3 regions of the Clostridioides sp. LIBA-7678 genome follow, and region 3 is predicted to be linked to each of the others. Evidence: riboswitches for the same ligand, from Rfam matches in the RefSeq annotation. Region 3 holds a riboswitch; each other region holds the start of a gene.
The links. A riboswitch is a leader RNA that binds a small molecule or an ion and turns the genes downstream of it on or off. The one in region 3 is predicted to bind S-adenosylmethionine.
Positions count from the first base shown of each region.

Region 1 (4,295 bases), 400 kb from region 3:
AGTATCTTTGCGTGTGGATTTGATGAAGCCCCTACTAGTATTTTCTTATCCTCTTTGTTTGAACAACCAACTGCTGATATTGCTATTGCTGACACCAATGCTACTGATAATAATTTTTTTAATTTCATTTTTTACTCCCCCTCTTTAAAGTTTTTATGATTAAATTATTTTAGTTTCTTGTAAGCTAGATTTCCTATACCTTGTATTATCTGAACTAATATTACAAGTGCTATTACTGTATACACCATTACTGCTGTATCGAATCTTTGATATCCATAAATAAGTGCTACATTACCTAATCCTCCAGCTCCTACTGCACCCGCCATAGCTGTATAACCAAGTATAGATATTATTGATAATGTAATTCCAGATACTATTGAAGGCATAGCTTCTTTTATCATAACTTTAAATACTATTTGTCTCTTTGTAGCTCCAAAAGATCTTGCAGCTTCTATCAATCCTTTGTCAACTTCATTTAACGAACTTTCTATAATTCTAGCGATAAATGGTGCTGCACCAATAGTTATTGGTACTATTGCAGCAGTTTCCCCTATACTTGTTCCAACGATTAATCTAGTTATTGGAATCATTGCAACTATAAGTATCATAAATGGGAAACTTCTAAATATATTTACTATAAACCCTAAAACACTATTTATTGTGCTATTTGGTTTTAATCCATCTGGTTTTGTAACTACTAATATGATTGCTAGTATAAATCCTAATATTGTTGCTACTATAGTTGGTACTATAACCATATACAAAGTTTGTAACAATGCATTTGGAAATAGTGTTGTTAAAAAGTCGATTAAACTATTCATTTATCATTTCCTCCCATCTTATGCCTTTACTAGTTAGATATTGTTTTACTTGTTCCCCACTTTTATCTGAAACATTTATGATAAGTGAACCTAAAATATCTTCTTTAAATTGTTCTAATTTACCAAATATTATAGATACATCTATATTTAGTTCTCTTGCCATAGTCGTTATAATAGCGTCATTAGAAATATCTTTAGGGAATAGTATCTTTATATTTGTTCCTTTTGGTAAAATTATACTTTCTTCACCTATTAATTTTCTAAGTCCCTTAGTATTTCTTAAGAAAATCTCTTCTGTATCTCCTACCTCTAGTACTTCTCCATTTTCCATTATTGCTACTCTTCCACAAATCTGTTTTATAACTTCCATTTGATGAGTTACAACAATTATTGTTATTCCTAATTTTTTATTTATATCTTCAAGTAATGAAAGAATTGATTTTGTAGTATTTGGGTCTAATGCTGAAGTTGCTTCATCACAAAGAAGTACTTGTGGATTTAGTGCTAAAGCTCTGGCAATTGCAACTCTTTGTTTCTGACCACCACTTAAGTTCCTAGGTTTATCATTTTTCTTTTCAGATATACCAACCACTTCTAATAGCTCCAAAACTCTTTTCTGTATTTCTGATTTTGTATATCCAAAACATTCTAATGGTAATGCTACGTTATCAAATACAGTTCTTCTCTCAAGTAATGAAAAGTGTTGGAAAATCATGCCTAGTTCTTTTCTTAAATCTCTCATTTGCTTTTCATTTAGTGACTTTACTTCCTTATCAGAAACAAGCACATTACCTTCTTGATATTCTTCTAAGCCATTTATACATCTAAGTAGTGTTGATTTTCCTGCTCCACTATGACCTATTATTCCAAAAATTTCTCCAGATTCTATTTCAATACTTACATCTTTAAGTACTTGAATCTTTCCATAATACTTATTAACATTTTTTATGCTAATCATAAAATTTCCTCCCTATTATTATGCTAAGTTTTTATGTTTATCCTCGCTTATGTATTTTAATTTATATATAACAAAATAAAAGCCTGAGTATAAACTCAGGCTTAGAAAGCTATTTATACTCATCTATCAACTATATTAGTTGCAGGATTTAGCACCAATGTATATAAAATATACTGGTTGCCGGGTTTCAAAGGGCCAGTCCCTCCACCACTCTTGATAAGACGTTATTTAATTTAAAATTTAATTCGATTATCATTTGTTGCTATGTTATATATGATATATTCATTAATAATATTTGTCAATAAATTTATTTAAATTTTTTATTTTTTGTTTTTCTTAGTTAAAAATAAATAGATATCTTTTATTGACTTTCTAGTGTCTAAATCTTTGTATTTTCAATAGTTATATGATATTATGTAATTATTAATTTATCATTAATATAAAAAATATGAAGCCCAAAAAAGATAATACTTTTAGGGCTTCCATATATTGTGAAACTTTTTTATTTTCTAACTAGATATTTACTCTATTATTTTTTATTATTTCCTGTTATTCCTAGTCTATCATTCATATCTTTTATCATTTTTCTAAAACCACTACCTATATCATTTCCAACATCTTCTGTTCCATGAACTATCTTCATAAAGTCATTTTGACCTTTTTTCATATCTTCATCAGATACATTATCTAATTTTTTTATTCTCTCATCTATATCTTTTATTAATCTTTCACCTTCAGTTATTAATTCATCATTCATTTTCTTTAATTCTGTATCTTCTGTTTTACCATCTTTTTTAAGAGATGTTACAAATGATTGTATTTTATCTCTACTATCTTTATATGCAGCCTTCACATCAGCTAAATATTTTTCATTTCCTGGATATTCTTTATCCTTAAACTGATTATTTATACTCTCTGGAGTATCATAAATAGAATATCTATTTAAACCTGCTATATAATCATTATAGCTTGTTGAATAATAATTCATATAACCTTCATTATTATTTACTGATTCATTGGGATTTTTCCCTGCATTCTCACTTGGTTCTTCTGTTTTTTTAGTACATGCAGTCATTCCTATAGCTAATACTAACGCTAGTCCTACAAATAAGGTTCTTTTTAATTTCATTTTTATTACCCTCCTAGATGTTTTGTATTACAAAAAATTTAAATATATTTCTTTCTTAACTTAGTATTTCTATATTTTTATTTTTTATTTACTAAAATTAAACAAGATATAATTTATTTTTTGGGAAATTATAATAAATAAGTAACTAAATAAAAAAAATATATTTTTATTATTGATATTGATTATCATTCATAGTATAATCTAATTAATTGATATTAATTTTCATTTGAAGGAGGTTATCTTTTATGTCTTGTTGTAATTCACAATTTTGTTGTAAAAATAAAATTGAATCATCTTATATAAAATGGCTTTTAGAAGTTTTAGGTCCTGTCTTTTTAGGTTCTAAACCTGCTGAAATAATAAATATCTCATTTACTGATGTAAATAGAGAGGAAAAAATTAGTGATATTTACAAATATCTATATAAATGTAAAAAGATAGATTTTATAGTTATTGATAAAAAGAAAAAGGGATTAAAAATCTTATTTGTAAACAAAAAAGCTTTATCAGAAAGGCTAAAATGTAAAAAAACAGTAAATTTTTTAAAATTTCTGGGATACAAACAAAATACAAATGTTAATGCTTATTTAGAACATTTAGTAGATAAGCTTAAGGGTGATACTTTTCCTGATGAAATAGGAATTTTTTTAGGATATCCTCTCAAAGATGTGATTGGATTTATGGGATATAGTAATTATGAAGTTTCTATGATTAAATATTGGAAGGTTTACGGAGATACAAAACAATCAGAAGACACATATTCTAAGTTTTTACTTCATCGTAAAAAAATGAGAAAGTTACTAGACTACATAAGTGTAGATAAAATAGTAAGTTGCTTTTAGTTGTATTTTTATATAGTAATAAAAAATACACCCTTTTACTATACTGTTTCCATAATAAAAAGGGTGTATTTTCTAATTTAACATTCTAGTTTTGATTGTACAACATGTCTTTAATATCTATTTTCTTCTCTTGCATTCCATTAGACATTAAGAATTCTTGTGTGTCTTCTAACTCTTTTATATCTTTATCTGTTATTTTAGAACTAAAATCATACCAAGAATACATTTCTTTAGTTTCATCTAAAGATAGCCCCACTTCTTTAGATACAACATCCATTACTTTATCCTTGTTTTCATCCATATATTTTAAAGTCTCTTCATGAACTTTCATAAATCTTTTTACTAACTCAGGATATTTTTCAGCAAAATCATCACTTACTGCAGTAACTATTATTCCACTAACTAAGCCTTCTCCATTTACAATCATCTTAGCACCTGAGTTTATTGTTTTTAATGCCGTTGGACCTGCAAGCATTGCTACATCAGCACTTTTGCTTTCTAATGCAGAAGCAGCACTAGGAATATCCATATTTACATATTCAACA
Region 1 covers NZ_CP196987.1:1,634,341-1,638,635, reverse strand. Annotated here, with positions in the region: gene ACTG46_RS08035 (MetQ/NlpA family ABC transporter substrate-binding protein) at 1-128, opposite strand, end outside; gene ACTG46_RS08030 (methionine ABC transporter permease) at 165-821, opposite strand; gene ACTG46_RS08025 (methionine ABC transporter ATP-binding protein) at 814-1,779, opposite strand; SAM riboswitch class I at 1,896-2,002, opposite strand; gene ACTG46_RS08020 (hypothetical protein) at 2,309-2,908, opposite strand; gene ACTG46_RS08015 (DUF3793 family protein) at 3,154-3,750, shown strand; gene ACTG46_RS08010 (NrtA/SsuA/CpmA family ABC transporter substrate-binding protein) at 3,836-4,295, opposite strand, start outside.
Region 1: linked by a shared signal. The riboswitch ahead of ACTG46_RS08025 (methionine ABC transporter ATP-binding protein) and the one ahead of ACTG46_RS09865 (O-acetylhomoserine aminocarboxypropyltransferase/cysteine synthase family protein) in region 3 are both predicted to bind S-adenosylmethionine.

Region 2 (4,295 bases), 1.9 Mb from region 3:
CTCCTGCCCCTGCAATCATTATTACTAGTGTTCCAAATAAGAACAATGGTCCAAACCATTCAAAGAATGTACCAAGATATTTTCCACAATATACTTGATAAATCTTTATTGGCTCCTTAAGTTTTAGCTCTCTTCCTTTATCTATAACTTCTGCTCCAAACCATGAAAATAATACCATAGATATTATTCCACCTATAATACCAGCATATCCATAAAACGTAAAAAATTGCAATATCTCTTGACCAGTTGCAAATCCAGAACCTATTACAGTAGCTACATAAGCTCCAGCAAAACTTATAACAGTTTTAATATTTACTTTTCCTGACATACACTACTCCCCCCTAATTAAAATAATTTTTAAAGTGTAAGTTTATTAAGATTATATTAGATGTATTGTTGTGATATTTCAATATATTTTCAATTATTTAACAGTAGTTAACACAATCTTAACCATTCTTTAACATATTTTCCATGATATGTACTGATTTAGTATAATATTAAAAAATATAATACACTAATCTAATTAAATACTGTTTATCTATTATATGATGGGAAATTAACATTTATTAAAAATATTTAATCTACAATAAAAAAACTGTTAGAATATAATCATAAAATTACATTCTAACAGTTTATTAATTAAAAATTATTCACCTAAGGCATCTTTTCTTAATTGCTCAACTTTGTCAATTTTTTCCCAAGGTAAATCTATATCAGTTCTACCAAAATGACCATAAGCAGCAACTTTTTTGTAAAGAGGCTTTCTTAAATCTAAGTCTCTTATTATAGCTCCTGGTCTTAAATCAAAGTGTTTTTCTACTAATTCAACAAGTTTTTCCTCTGAAACTTTACCTGTCCCAAAAGTATCTATGAATATAGACAACGGTCTAGCTATACCTATAGCGTATGCAAGTTCTATCTCGCATTTATCTGCAAGACCAGCTGCAACAATATTTTTAGCAACATATCTAGCTGCATAAGCAGCAGATCTATCAACTTTTGTAGGGTCTTTTCCTGAGAAAGCTCCTCCACCATGTCTAGAATATCCACCATAAGTATCTATTATTATTTTTCTTCCTGTAAGACCTGTATCTCCTTGAGGTCCTCCTATAACAAATCTTCCTGTTGGATTTATATAAATTTTAGTTTCTTCATCAAGTAATTCTGCTGGTATAACTGCTTTAATAACATGATTAATTATATCTTCTCTTATTTTATCATTTGATACTGTTTCACAATGTTGAGCTGATATAAGAACTGTATGTACTCTTACAGCTTTATTTCCTTCATATTCAACAGTAACTTGAGTTTTTCCATCTGGTCTTAAATAATCAACTATACCTGTCTTTCTAACTTCTGTAAGTCTTCTTGATAATTTATGAGCTAAAGATATTGGAAGTGGCATTAATTCTGGAGTCTCATTACATGCAAATCCAAACATTATTCCTTGGTCTCCAGCTCCGACTTTTTCTATTTCTTCTTCTATTTCTTCTCCAGTCTTACTTTCTAGACCTTCATCAACTCCCATAGCTATGTCTCCAGATTGCTCATCTATAGAAGTTATAACTGCACAAGTATCACAGTCGAATCCATATTTCGCTCTTGTATATCCAATTTCTTTTACTGTTTCTCTTACTAGTTTAGGAATATCTACATAAGCAGATGTACTTATTTCTCCTGCTACTAAAACTAATCCAGTCGTAACTGTAGTTTCACAAGCTACTCTAGATTGTGGGTCTTTTTCTAATAATGCATCTAATATTGAATCTGATATTTGGTCACATATCTTATCAGGATGTCCTTCTGTAACTGATTCTGACGTAAATAAATGTCTTGCCATTTTTATTCCCCCTTATACATTCTCAATTTTTATTATAGGTTTTACCTTATTTTTAATTTTAGAAATTTTACTCAAAATAAAAAACCTCTCCTTTATAAGAAGAGGTTAATAATCGTAATCGCATACTAATTAACTGACCTCATCTTTCAAGACTTTTGTCTTGTAGGAATTAGCACCTTTTCCCATTTGGGTGGTTGCTGGGCTTCACAGGGCCTATCCCTCAGCCGCTCTTGATAAGGTAATCAAGATTTAAGTTTTGTTTTACTTTACTAGCTTACTATTTTTTTAAAATTTTGTCAAGATTTTTAGTCATATTTTTCCCATTCCTTTTTTTGTAAGACAAATAAAATATTATCTCTATCTGAAATTTAAAGTTAGGTCTTTTTATTGTTTTTTATTCATATATTTTTTTGAAGGGGGTGTTCCTATTGTATTTAGCTAAAGTAAATTACAGCGATGATGATGTTATACAGATGCTAAGTTCAGTTCTAAAAACTATAATTAATGAAAATACGATTGTTGTTTGCATAGGAACAGACAGGGCTATAGGTGATACTTTAGGCCCTTTAGTTGGAACAATACTTAAGAACAGTAAATTTAAATACCCCGTTTACGGTACACTAGATAACCCTATTCACGCCTTAAATATATATGAGTCTTTAGATACTATAAAAAATACACATATACAAGGTAACTTCTTGGCTATAGATGCTTGCTTGGGGTCGCAGAGTAACATAGGTAATATACAAATTAGAGAAGGACCTATCCTGCCCGGAAAAGGTGTTGGCAAAAAACTACCTCAAATAGGAAATTATTCTATAGTAGGAATTGTAGATAAAATTGATGAAAATAATAGACTTTCATTTAATAATATACGTCTTAGCTTTATATTGGACTTAGCTGAAACAATAGCCTTAGCTTTATTAGTATCCACCTAAGTCCAATGTGAAGTAACTGATAAAATTTTTTATATAAAAAGGTAGATATTTTAGAGTATCTAATTGAATACTCCAAATTATCTACCTTTTTACTTTTATATTGTGAATTTTTACTTTTCCACCAAAGCGAACATTAATTCACCTTTACAGACAAGCTCATCACCAACATATGCCTTAGCATCTGCCTTAGCTATATTTCTTCTAAGAGTTGTCATTTCAACTTCCATAGTTAATGTGTCTCCTGGTCTTACTTCTCTCTTAATTCTAACCTTATCTATACCTGCAAATACACCTAATTTTCCTTTATTTTCATCTACAGACATCATTGCAACTCCACACACTTGTGCCAAAGCCTCTACTATCAATACTCCTGGCATCAATGGATATTCTGGAAAGTGACCTTGAAAAAATGGCTCATTCACTGTTACATTTTTTATACCAACAGCTCTTTTCCCAACTTCTAACTCTGTAATCTTGTCCACTAATAAAAATGGATATCTATGTGGTATTAATTTTTTTATTTCATCTATATTTAGCATTCTTAACTCTCCTAATTATTTTCTTCTAAAAGACCCACCTGTTTCAAGTAAGTCTATTGAACCCAAAGCTATTCCTGTCCCTTTTGCAACACAAGACAATGGCTCCTCTGCTATTGTAACAGTTATCCCTGTTCTTTGTTCTATTATTTTATCCAATCCGTATAATAATGAACCTCCACCAGTCATTATTATACCAACATCTCCTATATCTGCTGCTAATTCAGGGGGTGTTTTTTCTAAAACAGCATGAGTGGCAACTACTATTTGCTCAACACATTCTCTAAGTGCTTCTAGCATTTCTGTTGAATTTATAGTTATAGAACTAGGAAGCCCTGTAATTAAGTTTCTTCCTGTTATCTTCATATATTTTTCTTCTTCTCTCTTAAATGCAGAACCGATTTCAAACTTAATTTTCTCTGCTGTTCTTTCACCTATAAGAAGATTGTGTTGTTTTTTCATATACTTAACTATAGAATCATCAAATCTATCTCCACCAACTTTTATAGATTCACTTACAACAGCTCCTCCTAGAGATATTACGGCTATATCCACAGTCCCTCCACCAATATCTATAATCATATTACCATTAGGTTGTGATATGTCTACTCCAGCTCCTATGGCTGCTGCTATTGGTTCTTCTATGATATATACTTCTCTAGCTCCGGCTTGTCTAGTAGCATCCTCTACTGCTCTTTTTTCTACTTCTGTAACACCAGTTGGCACACATACCATAATTCTTGGCATGAAGAATCTTCCAAATCCTTTTTTATCAACTATCTTATCTATAAAAGATTTTAACATCTTCTCAGTTACATCATAATCCGAAATTACACCATCTCTTAAAGGTCTTATAGCAACTATATTACTTGGTGTTCTTCCTATCATTTTTTTAGCTTCTTCTCCCACAGCTAAAACAGAATCTGTCCTATTATCTATTGCTACAACAGATGGTTCTTCTAAAACGATTCCCTTACCACT
Region 2 covers NZ_CP196987.1:177,455-181,749, reverse strand. Annotated here, with positions in the region: gene ACTG46_RS01220 (YkvI family membrane protein) at 1-328, opposite strand, end outside; gene metK (methionine adenosyltransferase) at 647-1,840, opposite strand; SAM riboswitch class I at 1,977-2,080, opposite strand; gene yyaC (spore protease YyaC) at 2,269-2,778, shown strand; gene fabZ (3-hydroxyacyl-ACP dehydratase FabZ) at 2,889-3,317, opposite strand; gene mreB (rod shape-determining protein MreB) at 3,333-4,295, opposite strand, start outside.
Region 2: linked by a shared signal. The riboswitch ahead of metK (methionine adenosyltransferase) and the one ahead of ACTG46_RS09865 (O-acetylhomoserine aminocarboxypropyltransferase/cysteine synthase family protein) in region 3 are both predicted to bind S-adenosylmethionine.

Region 3 (4,295 bases):
ATAAGATGACTGTTACACATATTGCTGTAAATGGAGATTTTGAATCTGGGAAAGTTACATCAATAGATACTGCATCTGAAAAACATCCACTAGTATATAAAGAGATTGTTTATGCTGGTGCACTTTGTAATGATGCATGTATTAATCCAGATAAAACAGATGAAATATTAGGTGACCCAACAGAGGGTGCATTAATTTTTATGGCTAACAAATTTGGAATAGATCAAGAAGCTCTTGAAGAAGAATATCCACGTGTATTTGAACAGCCTTTTGATTCTGATAGAAAATGTATGACAACTGTTCATAATATAGATGGAAAGATTACTGCTTATACTAAAGGTGCAGTAGATGAAATTCTTGACTTATGTACTAAAATATTAACATCAAAAGGTGAAAGAAATATTACCGAATTGGATAAAAAGAATATACACGAATTATGTCTTACTATGTCTAAAGATGCACTGCGTGTACTTGGTTTTGCGAAGCGTGAGATTTTATCTATACCAAAAGAAGATAATGAAAATATAGAATATGATTTGACATTTATAGGTATGGTTGGTATGATTGACCCTCCAAGAACTGAGGTAATTGATGCAGTAAATACTTGTAAAGAAGCAGGTATAAGAACCATAATGATAACTGGTGACCATAAAGTTACTGCTACAACAATAGCTCATGAATTAGGAATATGGAATGAAGGAAATACTGTTATATCTGGTGATGAACTTGATAATTTAAGTGATGATGAGCTAGATGAGGCTGTTAAAAATGCTACAGTATTTGCACGTGTGTCCCCATTTGATAAACTTAGAATTATACAATCTCTAAAAAGAATTGGAGAAGTGCCAGCAATGACTGGAGATGGAGTAAACGATTCTCCTGCCTTAAAATCTGCTGATATTGGTATAGCTATGGGTATAAGTGGTACAGACGTTGCAAAAGATTCTTCTGATATGATTTTAATGGATGATAGCTTTACAACAATTGCTTATGCAATAAAAGAAGGTAGACGTGTATATAGAAATATACAGAAAGTTATACAATTCTTACTTGTTGGTAATATAGCAGAGATACTTACATTGTTTGTTGCAATATTATTAAATTGGGATACTCCACTTCTTGCAGTTCATATTTTGTGGGTAAACCTTGCAACTGCTACACTTCCAGCCCTTGCGCTTGGAGTTGACCCACCAAGTAGAAATATAATGAAGCATCAGCCAGTGAAATCAACAACCTTATTTGAAAAAAATCTTATACAAAGAGTAGTTACTCAAGGTATATTTGTGGCAATAATGACTATTTTAGCATATAAAATTGGTCTTAATATAGAAAATCATGCTGTAGGTCAAACAATGGCATTTTGTGTATTAGCATTTTCACAAATGTTAAGAGCATTTAGTCAGCGTTCAAATACAGATTCCATGTTTAATAAAAATAATGGTAAGAATCCATTTCTTTTAATTTCATTTTTAACTTCTGCATTATTAATAGCAGTAATACTATTTGTACCTGTCTTTAGAAATGCATTCAGTTTAACTATTTTAAATGGTTCAGAATGGCTCATAACAATCATTCTAGCTACAATGTCTGTAGTTCAAGTAGAAGTCGGAAAAGTTATTAAAAGAAAAATTTCAAAAAAATAGTTGACAAAATTAGGAAAAATATATAAGATATAAAACATAGAAAAATTAAATAAATCTTATCCAGAGAGGTGGAGGGACTGGCCCTATGAAACCCGGCAACCAGTATATTTATATACATTGGTGCTAAATCCTGCGGCGAAAGCTGAGAGATGAGTATAATTAAGCTTATACAGAGCCTGAGTTATATACTCAGGCTTTATTTATTTTAAATCTCATCTGGTAAATAGTTTAATTTTTTTTACTAAAATCTAAGGGGGATACAAAAATGTATAACAAAGAAACAATATGTGTACAAGGAAATTATAAACCAGGAAATGGAGAACCAAGAGTCTTACCTTTATATCAAAGTACAACTTTTAAATATAGTAGTATAGACCAACTTGCTGACCTATTTGATTTGAAAGTTGATGGACATATGTATTCAAGAATAAGTAATCCAACTGTTCAAGCCTTTGAAGAAAAAATAAGTTTGTTAGAAGGGGGAGTATCTTCTGTGGCTGTATCATCAGGTCAATCTGCAAATATGTTAGCTGTTTTAAATGTATGTAAATCAGGAGATAGTATACTTTGTTCCTCAAAAGTATATGGAGGGACATTCAATTTATTGGGACCTAGTCTTAAAAAATTTGGAATAGATTTAATATCATTTGATTTAGATTCAAGTGAAGATGAAATAGTAAAACTTGCAAATGAAAATACTAAAGTTGTGTTTGCAGAAACACTTGCGAATCCAACTCTTGAAGTTATAGATTTTGAAAAAATAGCAAATGTGGCTAAGAGAGTTAATGTTCCATTTATAGTTGATAATTCACTAGCATCTCCAGTGCTTTGCAATCCTCTAAAATATGGGGCAAACATAGTTACTCATTCTACTACAAAGTATTTAGATGGGCATGCTTCAAGTGTTGGGGGGATTATAGTAGATGGTGGAAACTTCAATTGGGATAATGGAAAGTTTCCAGAGTTAGTTGAACCAGACCCAACATATCATGGAATAAGCTATACTCAAAAATTTGGAAATGCTGCATATGCAACTAAGGCACGAGTTCAACTACTTAGAGATTATGGAAATTGTTTAAGCCCATTTAATGCATATCTTACTAATTTAAATGTTGAAACACTTCACCTTAGAATGGAGAGACACAGTGAAAACGCACTTAAAATAGCTAAGTTTTTAGAAAAACATGAAAATGTAGATTGGATTAACTATCCAGGACTTGAAGATAATAAGTATTATGAGAATGCCAAAAAGTATCTATCAAAAGGATGTAGTGGAGTTTTATCATTTGGAGTAAGAGGTGGATTAGAAAATGCCAAAAAATTTGTGGAAAAATTACAGATAGCATCTTTAGTTACACATGTTTCAGATGTAAGAACATGTGTTATACATCCAGCTTCAACTACTCATAGACAGTTAACAGAAGAACAATTAATTGCATCTGGAGTATTACCTTCACTAATAAGATTGTCCGTTGGAATAGAAAATGTAGAGGATTTAATAGCTGATTTAAATCAAGCTTTAAATTTCTAATAGTCTAAGAGAAAGAGAAGTGAAAAGATATGGCTTTAATACTACCAAAAGGATTACCTGTTATTAATAAATTATTGGATGAAGGAATAGATGTAATTTACAAAGAAGATTTTAATAAAGAATTAAAATATGAAGAGAATATAGATACAAAGATAGCTATATTGAATCTAATGCCTATAAAGATGGATACAGAATTAGATTTACTTAGAAGAATAGATAAAACAGGATTTAATGTATCTGTGGAATTTATTAAAATCTCAACAAGAGAAAGTAAGAGAGTATGCAATGAGTATGTTAAGGATTTTTATAAAACATTTGATGAAGCCAAAGAAGAACACTTTGATGGTTTTATAATAACAGGAGCTCCAGTTGAACAAATGGAGTTTGAAGAAGTTGATTATTGGGATGAACTAGAAGAAATTATGGATTATTCTAAAAGAAAAACTAAATCTACATTATATATATGTTGGGCAGCTCAAGCAAGTCTTTACAAATACTACAATGTAAAAAAACTTCCATTAAGTCAAAAATGTTTTGGGGTATTTAAGCATAAAGTAGATAAAAATAGTAAAATAGTAGATGGATTTGAAAAAGAATTTTTTGCTCCACATTCAAGACACACTACTATAAATACTGAAGCTCTAAGAAATAATAAAGAATTGAGTATTGTAAGCCATTCTAAAGAAGCTGGTCCTTATATAATTACAAACTCAAGAGATGTATTTGTAATGGGGCATGGTGAATATGATAGTGCGACACGTTGCGTAGTGAAAAGTTACGCCACAAACTAAGAAATATAATAGTTTGGAGAACTAAACAATTGATATGTCGAATGAAGGAGTAACGTCCTGAAAGGCAACCTTAATACTCCAAATAGCATCTAATTAGACAAAAGATTAGTTGTTATAAGCTTGGTGAAGTCAGCTGAGAGCATGTCCTAATTTAAGAAAGTAAAGCCCAACTGAAATCTTAAAAGGAAAAGCGAACTAGAGGTAGTCGAACATGTGATAGGCTGGAGGTCTATAAAATATCTATGGTTAGAATGAGTGTAAGAAGCTCTGACGAATTTCCGAATGAAAGGTTCAAAAATTCAATATTATAGAAATGTAATATAATCCATG
Region 3 covers NZ_CP196987.1:2,036,005-2,040,299, forward strand. Annotated here, with positions in the region: gene ACTG46_RS09860 (cation-translocating P-type ATPase) at 1-1,643, shown strand, start outside; SAM riboswitch class I at 1,697-1,799, shown strand; gene ACTG46_RS09865 (O-acetylhomoserine aminocarboxypropyltransferase/cysteine synthase family protein) at 1,909-3,174, shown strand; gene ACTG46_RS09870 (homoserine O-acetyltransferase/O-succinyltransferase family protein) at 3,204-3,965, shown strand.